DNA from 3 places in the Undibacterium sp. CY21W genome. Region 1 is predicted to be linked to each of the others. Evidence: predicted binding sites of a transcription regulator. Region 1 holds the regulator's gene; each other region holds the start of a gene.

The links. Region 1 encodes FliA, which starts transcription of late flagellar genes. Its sites were predicted from a motif close to CTAAAGTTTNNNNNNNNNNNGCCGNTA; they were not measured.
Region 2: H8K29_RS04860 (DUF5610 domain-containing protein) is a predicted target of FliA. The motif match lies at 1,876-1,902, and genes of this name have one in related genera.
Region 3: H8K29_RS12610 (FlxA-like family protein) is a predicted target of FliA. The motif match lies at 1,807-1,833, and genes of this name have one in related genera.

The regions. Positions count from the first base shown of each region.
Region 1 covers NZ_JACOGE010000007.1:20,822-24,100, reverse strand. Annotated here, with positions in the region: gene motD (flagellar motor protein MotD) at 1-719, opposite strand, end outside; gene H8K29_RS15375 (flagellar motor protein) at 722-1,468, opposite strand; gene H8K29_RS15370 (RNA polymerase sigma factor FliA) at 1,450-2,181, opposite strand; gene H8K29_RS15365 (antiactivator of flagellar biosynthesis FleN protein) at 2,189-3,034, opposite strand; gene flhF (flagellar biosynthesis protein FlhF) at 3,027-3,279, opposite strand, start outside.
Region 2 covers NZ_JACOGE010000002.1:49,386-52,664, forward strand. Annotated here, with positions in the region: gene H8K29_RS04840 (glutathionylspermidine synthase family protein) at 1-205, shown strand, start outside; gene H8K29_RS04845 (DUF350 domain-containing protein) at 210-617, shown strand; gene H8K29_RS04850 (16S rRNA (uracil(1498)-N(3))-methyltransferase) at 642-1,367, shown strand; gene H8K29_RS04855 (DUF3079 domain-containing protein) at 1,422-1,664, opposite strand; gene H8K29_RS04860 (DUF5610 domain-containing protein) at 1,951-2,604, shown strand; gene H8K29_RS04865 (class I SAM-dependent methyltransferase) at 3,019-3,279, shown strand, end outside.
Region 3 covers NZ_JACOGE010000005.1:48,007-51,285, forward strand. Annotated here, with positions in the region: gene H8K29_RS12595 (DUF6691 family protein) at 1-156, opposite strand, end outside; gene H8K29_RS12600 (YeeE/YedE family protein) at 170-598, opposite strand; gene H8K29_RS12605 (glutathione S-transferase N-terminal domain-containing protein) at 725-1,099, opposite strand; gene H8K29_RS12610 (FlxA-like family protein) at 1,354-1,707, opposite strand; gene H8K29_RS12615 (aminoacyl-histidine dipeptidase) at 2,107-3,279, opposite strand, start outside.

The DNA of each region.
Region 1 (3,279 bases):
GACAAGATAGTGACACTCACCCGGCGATTACGCGATCTTCCTTCAGGCGTATCATTTGAATCCACCGGTAATTTTGCTCCTTGCCCAACAGCAGTCACCCTGAAATCATCAACACCATTTTCCGTTAAAAGACGCGCTACCGTACTTGCCCGAACCGCTGATAATTCCCAATTCGAGGGAAAAACCGGATTTTTGATTGGCACATTATCCGTATGTCCTTCGACCTGAATTGCATGATTGTCTAATTTTAATACAGAAGCAATCGCGGTCAGTGCCTGTACGGAGTCTGCGTTTAACTTAGCTTCGCCAGGTGGAAACAACAAACTTGCATTGATTTCTATCGTCACACCCCTGGCAGTTTGCGTCACTCTGACTTTACCTTCCTTGACCAAGGGCTCCAGGGCAGCAAGTACATCTTTTGCTAATCCTGTCATTACCTCCCGCTCTTTACGAATGTTTTCAGTTGATTTCCGCTTCACTATTGGCAGCGGATCTAACTTCACCACCTGTGGAGTTACTCCGGCAGCAACAGGAGAGGTAGGGTCGTTACTAAATGCGCCAGTCAGGGAGCTGGACAACACGCGATACTTTCCCTCATTCAGCGAAGAGATCGCATACATAACAACAAAAAAAGCAAACAATAAGGTAATGAAATCAGCGTAAGAGACCATCCATCGTTCGTGGTTTTCTGGCTCTTCGTGATACTTTTTTCTTGCCATGTTTAAACCTGACTACTGTGGTTATCAACCCGCTCTTCCACGATACGAGGACTATCTCCAACAGCAATGCTATAAAAAATATCGGACAACATCTCGCGTCGGGTAATTTCTCTGCCGATTATTTCTTTTAACTTATTGCTGACGGGCAGAAAAAATAAATTAGCTAGGCCAACACCATAAATCGTCGCCACGAATGCCACGGCAATACCGCCACCGAGTTTCGCGGGGTCAGTCAGATTTTCCATGACGTGAATCAGCCCCAGTACCGCTCCTAAGATTCCAATGGTCGGAGAATAGCCACCAGCGGCCTCCCAAATTTTGGCGGCCTGACGTTGCTCAATTTCATACAATGAAATATCAACATCCAGAATGTCTTTCAGACGCGCAGGGTCAACGCCGTCAATAACTAGCCGCAATCCCTTACTGATAAAGGCGTCATCAGAAGCATCCATATAACGCTCAAGACTTAAAAATCCCTCGCGCCGTGCAACCGCACTCCAGATCAATGCATCCTGAATATTTTTACGGCTATTGTCTTGCGGCTCAGAAATGACCCATTTCAACATACGCAAACCACGTCGGAAAGTACTCATACGACTCTGCAGAAGTACCGCCCCCAGCGTGCCAATCGCAACAATCACAAATGCCGCTGGTTGCACTAATGAAGAAAGACGCCCGCCCTCCATTAACTGACCGGAACTGATGCCGACAACGACCAGAATAAATCCTACTAAGCTAGCCCAGTCCACGCTTTCTCCCTTAAATGCGCACGCATACGTGCAACCGCCTGGCTATGCAACTGAGAAACGCGGGACTCAGAAACGCCCATGACCGCGCCGATTTCTTTCAGATTTAACTCCTGTTCGTAATACAGGCCCATTAACAATTTTTCGCGTTCGGGCAAACTGTCGATCGCACCGATTACGGCATCACGAAAATCGTCATTCAACAGATCCTGCAAAGGATCACCGGAACTATCGGAAGAATAATGATCGAGGAAGTGCTCTTTTGTTTCTGCGTCATGGAAATCTTCGTAATACACCAACTGATGTCCGCCGCTATCCCCCAAAAGTCCCTGATACTCTCCAAGGGATAACTTAAGCGACTTGGCCACTTCTGTTTCTGTCGGCGGCCGCCCCAGTTTTTGCTGCATCTGGTTCATCGCATTTTCGATTTTCCGCATATTTTGCCGAACCCCACGCGGCAACCAGTCGGTGTTGCGTAGCTCATCGAGCATCGCACCACGAATCCGCTGGACGGCGTAGGTTTCGAATTGTGCACCATGCGTGTCTTCGTAACGACTGATCGCATCAAGCAGACCAATCATTCCAGCTTGCACCAGATCATCCACCTCAACACTGGGAGGCAAGCGCGCCTTTAATTGGTAAGCCAGTCGCTTAACCAAAGGCGCATGCTCCCTGAGGAGAAAATTTTTATCTGATTTTCCGCTGGCCGTGTACATATTCAAATTAGATTCCGAGAGCGATGCCCTGTTGTCCGGATACACTGTCCAGACACAATGCAGATCGCGCACTGACAGCAAGCCGCTCTGCCAGTTGAAAAAAAGCCATGGAAGAGCGCGCTTTTGGAAAAGCGTCGATCACTGACCGCCCCTGATGAGCAGCTCTTCTGACGAATTCATCATCCGGCACATAACCAATGAAATTTAAGGGTACCGCAAGATATCGTTGAGACGCCTGAGCCATATTCGTATAAATCAACATTGCTTCTTTCTCAGATACACCGGACACCAAAATACTAAAAGAGCGTCGCCCCAGACGAGCACTCATACGCTTAATCAGTCCATACGCAGATTTGATTGCTGACGGATCTGAAGAAACCTGAATCACCACTTCACTATCATCCAGAGATGCCAGTGGAAACGCATCGCACGCGTCAATATCACAATCAACCACGACCATATCGGCACGATGTACTGCCAGATCAAATACTCTCGACAATCGTCTCGAATGCTCGGCGGACAAGCTGGATGACACAGTCCTCTGACGCGATAACATCGATACTGACAAGCCAGACGCAACCATTTTTACTGCCTCGTGCATTGTACGCTGTTGTTGCGCTACATCCAACAAGGTGCGCTCTATGCTCGCATTGAACCACGCGCCTACACTATCGGAAGACGAACGCGCATCAACCATCAAAATTTGCTGCCCCTGCCGCGCTACCGATACGCCTAGATTTACCAGCATTTCGCTTTTTTCATTGTCTTTCAACGCTGATAAAAAAGTAAATACACGCGGCTTTGGTCCAGCCAGCATGCGACGCAGTCCCTCTGCCTGATCAACATTAGCCAAGAGACACCTCCCGCGCAGCCGCTTGTCCACCAGTTGCAGCAGATCCGACACCAGCCATCAGCAAAGGCAGCTCTTCATCCAGATAACGGAACGGCGCCGTTTCACGTTTTAACTTAAAGGCGCGATCAATCAGGTACTGCTTGTTTGCCACATGCAAGTCTTCCGGTACCCGTTGCCCATTCGCAATGTAATACAGACTTAACTTTTGGCGGATCACGATATCCAGCGCACCGCCTATCGTCGCC
Region 2 (3,279 bases), on a different contig from region 1:
TACTACCGGGGAATATGGCGCGGAGGGGTATGTCTATCAGGCATATGCGCCGCAACCAAAATTTGACGATGGCATCACACCCGCTTATACCTCCATAGGCGCATGGGTCGTCGGTGATGAAGCCGCCGGTATAGGCATCCGGGAAGACGAAACATTAATCACCAAAAACACCAGCCGTTTCATCCCTCACTACTTTATTGACTGACACCATGAGCGAACATTTACTGACTTACGCCCTGCCCGCATTTATCAGCCACTTTATTTCATCCATTATTTTATTGCTGCTATTTGTCACAATTTATATCAGGATAACCCCTTACAAAGAAATCACGCTGATACGCTCTGGTAACATGGCCGCCGCCGCCAGTTTATCCGGTTCAATACTTGGTTATAGCATCGCCCTCGCGTCAGCAATTGCCAATAGTGTGAATCTGCAAGATATGCTGATCTGGGGTTGTATTGCTTTACTAGTGCAACTGTTAGCGTATTTCGCTGCCAGAGTCATGTTACCCGGACTAGTCCTGGACATACCGGAAAATAAAGTCGCCTCAGGTATTTTTCTTGGAGCTATCAGTCTGAGCATGGGCTTACTCAATGCAGCCTCTCTGACATATTAATGAACTCAATCGGTCTTTAAAGTTATGCCACGTTTTTTCTGCCCTGTTCCGCTTACCGTTGGTGCTGTTATCGATTTGCCGGAAACGGTAGCACATCATGTTTTTGTTTTACGTCTGCAAACCGGAGACACCATACAACTGTTTAACGGCGAGGGCGGCTGCTATGTTGCCAGCATCATCGATATCGCGAAGAAAAGGGCCAGCGCAGAACTGAAAGTATTTTTACCCGAAGAAGTTGAACTGCCTTACAGCCTGACGCTGGCGCAAGCCTTACCGGAAGGCAGCAAGATGGACTGGATCATAGAAAAAGCGATGGAGTTGGGCATCTCGTCGATTCAACCGCTCGCTTCACAACGCTGCGTCGTGCGCTTGTCGGCAGAACGGGCAGAAAAAAAACTCAGTCACTGGCAAGGCATCATCGTCGCCGCAGCCGAGCAATCCGGTCGTAATCGACTTGCGCATCTTTCGGCACCGCTGGATCTGGGAAAATGGCTGGGGCAACAGGATATACATCAACGGATCATGCTTTCGCCGCGTGCCGATCAATCGCTGGCCGAATGGACAAAACATCGCGCTCCGCAGGCGGTCAGCTTGCTGATAGGTCCTGAGGGTGGATTTACTGAAGAGGAAGAAGACATGGCGACCAGACAAGGTGTAATCGCATTGTCAATGGGACCACGAATTCTACGCACAGAAACTGCCGGTCTGGCGGCCATCGCGGCGATCAATGCAGCATGGGGCGGAATGTAACCTCAAAAATACGAGCAATACCAGCTAGTGCTATTTTTATTGCTATTGTTATTGTTAAACGCGAGTGTGGATATCGGTATTCAAAGTGGCATCGGCGTTATCGATCTTGTCCGCAGGAACAATCTCGATCACCACCTTTGGTTCCCACGCCTGCCAGTCGTCGCCAAATAATTCAGCAGGATGTGCGGTGCGATCGGCACCATTTCCACAACGCATAGCATCGGCCGGGCAGTACTCATCACAACCCCAGCAGATACGCTCAGGATTCTTGGGTTGTGCAGGAAACTTCTTTGCCATCGTCGCCACCGTTTCAATGCCTTAATTTCATCTTACCCTGTCCGGCAAGACGCTTCCTTGATCCAGGACTAGTTTTGGCAAGCCTCCATCATCTGGTCACAACAAACGCCTTAGCAATTGGGGAAACGAGAGCTTCCATGCGCAAGAGGTAATACGGACACGATCCACGTTGACACAGCACAAAGTTGCTTAAAAATAAGTCACAAGAAAGTTATAGAAACGGCGTTTTCTGTCGTTAAGCAAAGACAGAGGTATTCGTCTCTGAACTTATTCCGAGGAGCGCAAAATGGATCTGAGTGTATCGGGCGTCAACACAAGTACGCCGACAGTATCTGCAAAACCATCAACGACCGTCAAACGAGCGGATAGTAATGGCGAGAATGCCAGCAATGCCTTCGCGAGCGACAAAGTCAGCCTCGATTCCAGTTCCGCCGCAAAAGACTCGCCAGTCTATGCAGATCCGAGAACCAAGACATCCTCAAGCTCGGATGTTGCCGCTGCAGTCGAAGAAGCCAATCGCAAGGCGCAACAAATCACGGATTTAATTAAATCTGCAGTGCAGCAGCAAGGTTTGCAATTATCCAAAGTTGTCAGCGGTGAGCAAAAAATCACTGCGTCGGCCGACGACATCAAGGCGGCGCAGGCAGCGATTGCCGACGGCGGTGAGTTCAGTGCACAAAAAACCGCAGAGCGCATTCTGACCTTTGCCAAAGCCGCCATCGGTGGCGACCCGGCGAAATTGCAGAAAATTCGCGATGCTGTAGAAAAGGGCTTCAAGGAAGCCGCCGATATCCTTGGCGGCAGCCTGCCAGACATCAGTCAGCAGACTTTAAAAGCTGTTCGCGCAGAATTTGATCGCTGGCAATCACAGGGCTTACCGACTGGCGATACGGTCAGTTTATCGTCCCCGGCGCAAGCATCATCGGGCATTAAAAAATAACATTCATTACGTAAAAAAGCCGCTGCCGTCGAGATGATGGCAGCGGCTTTTTCTATTCTTTCTTTTGCTATGTCAACACAGCCTCATGCATAGATTGACATTGAACATGCCAAATGCTTCGCAAGGCTGCCTGCAATCTTCTTATTTCTGTTTCCATATACTGGGAGGGAGTATCTTTAAAAACAGGCTGATTGTCCTATTAAAATAGGGGTCTTTAAAATATACTCCCCCCCATAAAAACTACCGACAGTATCGCTGTATCCAGCTTCCGTGCGGTCGCATCACTCCTACGTTGTTAACGAGAATACACTGAAGGCGACACTTTGTTTGCTACACTGCCAGCTCAGGTACAATCGCGCCCCGGCACACGACCCAGCGTGCAACATCACTATTCAAAAAAATAACAGGCTCAGCATGAATTTACCTTCTCCACAATTGCAATGGACAGAAAACGACGAAGTACGCAGTTGTCGCTGGCATGCTGAGAATGGCACACCGCCACCAAAGCGGGTGCAGATCGCCGATGACCGCATGAGCACAGAAGTAGCCTACAAGCTGGCTTGCGAAGGAACCGCCTTGTTGTGGCGCGGCGATTTCCAGAATGCCAAACAATTATTACAGGCGCTCGCCCGTCGCATCGACAAGAAACCCGCAGCTAAAAAAACAAAAGTGGCA
Region 3 (3,279 bases), on a different contig from region 1:
GCCGATGGCACCGCCCATGACGAAGGCCAGTGAAGGATTCCAGAGTCCGGCCAGATCAAGAAATGCGAGCACCTTTGCCGGATTGGCCATTCCCGCGACGATCAGACCCAGACCAAATATTAAGCCGCAGAATGCGGCGGCGATCAGTTTTTTCATGTTGTCATCTCTCTCAGAATAAGTGGCGAACGACATACACGGTCAGAAAACCGCTGCTCATAAATGCGACTGTCGCAACGATAGAACGCGGCGACATGCGTGCCAGACCGCAGACACCGTGACCACTGGTACAACCTGAGCCGAGGCGGGTACCGATGCCGACCAGTAGACCGGCGATCAACAATGTGAACCAGCCCGTATCCAGCGTGATTTCAGGCAGCGCCGAAAATTGACTATAAGTCAGCGGTGCGGCGATCATTCCCAGCGTGAACAAGGCACGCCATGCCCAGTCGCCACGCACCGGACTGAACAGGCCAGCAACGATACCAGTGATACCGGCAATGCGCCCCAGTCCGGCCATCAGCATGACCGCTGCCAGGCCTATCAGTACGCCGCCGGCTAAGGACGTTATCGGGGTAAATTCATTCCACGCAATCTGCATCACTATTCTTTCCATCTCTGAGGTTCAAACGGAGTCCCTTTATTTATGCGCTTGCTGGCAGAAAAATCGCTGGAAAGGCTTATCTGTATTGAGACTTTATACCTGTTGCTCGCCGCATCAGGAAAATCAGGCAAATTGCTGTTGCAGATAACGGATGATATCGCTCGATTCATACAGCCAGCGGACCTTGCCCTTGTCATCGGTGATTTGCAGACACGGTACTTTCGGGCTGCCGCCCTGTGTCAGTAAAGCCTGACGGTGTTGTGCTGATTTTTGTGCATCGCGAAATTCCACTGTGAGCGATAGTCGCCGCATTTCCTGACGAACCTTGATACAAAACGGGCAGGTCGTGAATTGATACAAGGCCAGTTTCTGGCAGGCTGCATCGACTTTCGCCTGGTCTTCCGGAGCGCGGACGATGCCTTGCGGTCTGCTCAGACGTTCTTTGAGCAGCATGAAAGGGCCGAGTATGGCCCGCAATAATCTGAAAAAAAGCTTCATTAGTTCTTTCCGTGACGGTTTGCTGGCATGCAGCAAGAAGAGCGCCATTGTAAGTCAGAACGGCAGGTATCTGCTGACGCTTACAGGCTGAAAGAGTGAGTTGGATACTGACTTTTACGGGGAATAGCAGTGTGGAATGCGGTCGATGCAACAAATTTAAGGCAGTGAATCATCCGGCACAGACAAATGCGCTGACACAGCGCCGGTAGTTGCGATGATCTCTTACTACATCGTTTAAATCGACTGTGGGCAGATTAAATGTACTGATCGATACGGTTGCCTAGCGTTTCCGTCGGATGTGCAGCGGGCGTGGCATTCTGGGTGTCCTGAACATCTGAGGTGGCATTGTTGCTTGCCGCCTCATTGATGGCTTGCGACTGTTCCAATTTCAGACGGGCTATTTTTTGTTCAACTTCAGCAATTTGCAGCCTGAGTTGCAGCATTTGTCGTTGCGACGCTTCGGTCGTTGCTGTTTTTTCTGCGTCGGTCAACTCTTTTTGTAATGTTGCAAGTTGTCTTTGCAGTGCGGCGATTTGCGCATGACTGGCTGCGCTGATGGCTGAGGTGCTGCCGACGGCGGTGGCGGCATCGACTGGATTGACAGGCATATATCCCTCCGGCGAGATTGAACTGTATTTCGATTAACGCGCGTTGCTGGTTGATCGCAGAGTCGGTTCGCAAACCATCGACTGTCCGCTTCATGACGTTAACGGCACAAAAAGCGTCAACCTCAGGGGAAGGAGCAAAATAAGCAAAAAAACAACACTACAGGCGAACAGCTTGGCTGATTTGCGGGATCGTGGAAGGTTAATTTGTGGGATATAAGCGGGATATATGTGACATAGCGATGGGATATGTCTCTGTCTTCTATATTTGATGCGGCTTCTGGCCTGAAAACCGGCTGCAAGCCAGAAACAATAAGGAGGTGAGAAAACGAAGTGATGCAAGTTAACGCAGACGCATGCCGGGTGGATCGCATGCGTCTGTTGCGGCAGATTTGCGGCAGATTATTTTGCCGGGATGCGTTCCAGTACCGCCAGCAACAACGTCCAGTATTGACCAACGGTTTCGATATTCACCATTTCGTCAGGGCCGTGCGGATAACGGATGGTCGGGCCGATGGAGACCATATCCAGTTCAGGATAATGCTTTTTGAACAGACCACATTCCAACCCCGCATGGATGACCATGATCACTGGTTCTTTGTGATAAATGCTTTGATAGGTATCTTTGACGATCGCCATCACCGCAGAGCTGGTGTCAGGCTTCCAGCCCGGATAGCAACCGGAAAATGCTATCTGTACGCCCGCCAGGTCGCTCAGCGATTGCAGCGTGCTTTCGATATTTTCACGACCAGTATCGATCAGCGAACGGATCAGGCACAGGATGCTCACTTTGTCTTGCGAGGTACTGATCACGCCGACATTCAGCGAGCTCTCGGTGACGCCGGTGATTTCGTCGCTCATGCGGATCACGCCGTTCGGACAACTGTTGATCAGGTTAATCAGTGTTGTCTGCGTTGCTGCGTGCAAGACCTGCGCAGGCAATGGTGTACTTTGCAGACTGAGTTTTAATGCGGGTTCCACGACGGCCAGCTCGGCTTGCAATATCGCCTGATATTGCGCGACGCGTTGCTCTAACAATGCAGCTTGTGCAGCGGCGATCGTAAAGCTGCACTGCGCTTCGCGTGGAATCGCATTGCGCAGCGAGCCGCCTTTGACGTCGGATAAAGATAATCCGAGTTCCTTCGCATGCCCGGCAAGGAAGCGGGCAATCAGCTTGTTAGCATTGCCGCGTCCCAGATGAATATTCACGCCGGAGTGACCGCCTTTCAGACCTGCGATGCTGAGCGTGAATGCTTGCTGATTTGCTGGCGCTGGCTGCCATTGCAAAGCGACGCTGATTTCGGCATCGACACCACCGGCGCAACCCATGTAGATTTCGCCTTCCTGTTCGGAGTCGGTATTGATCAGGATTTCAGCATCCAACATGCCCGCCTGCAAGCCGAACGCGCCTGTCATGCCAGCTTCTTCATCGACTGTCAGCAGCACTTCCAGCGGGCCGTGGCGAATATCGTCAGAACCCAGAATCGCCAACGCGGATGACATACCGATACCGTTGTCGGCACCTAATGTTGTACCGCTTGCCTTGACCCATTCGCCGTCGATCCACGGCTGTAT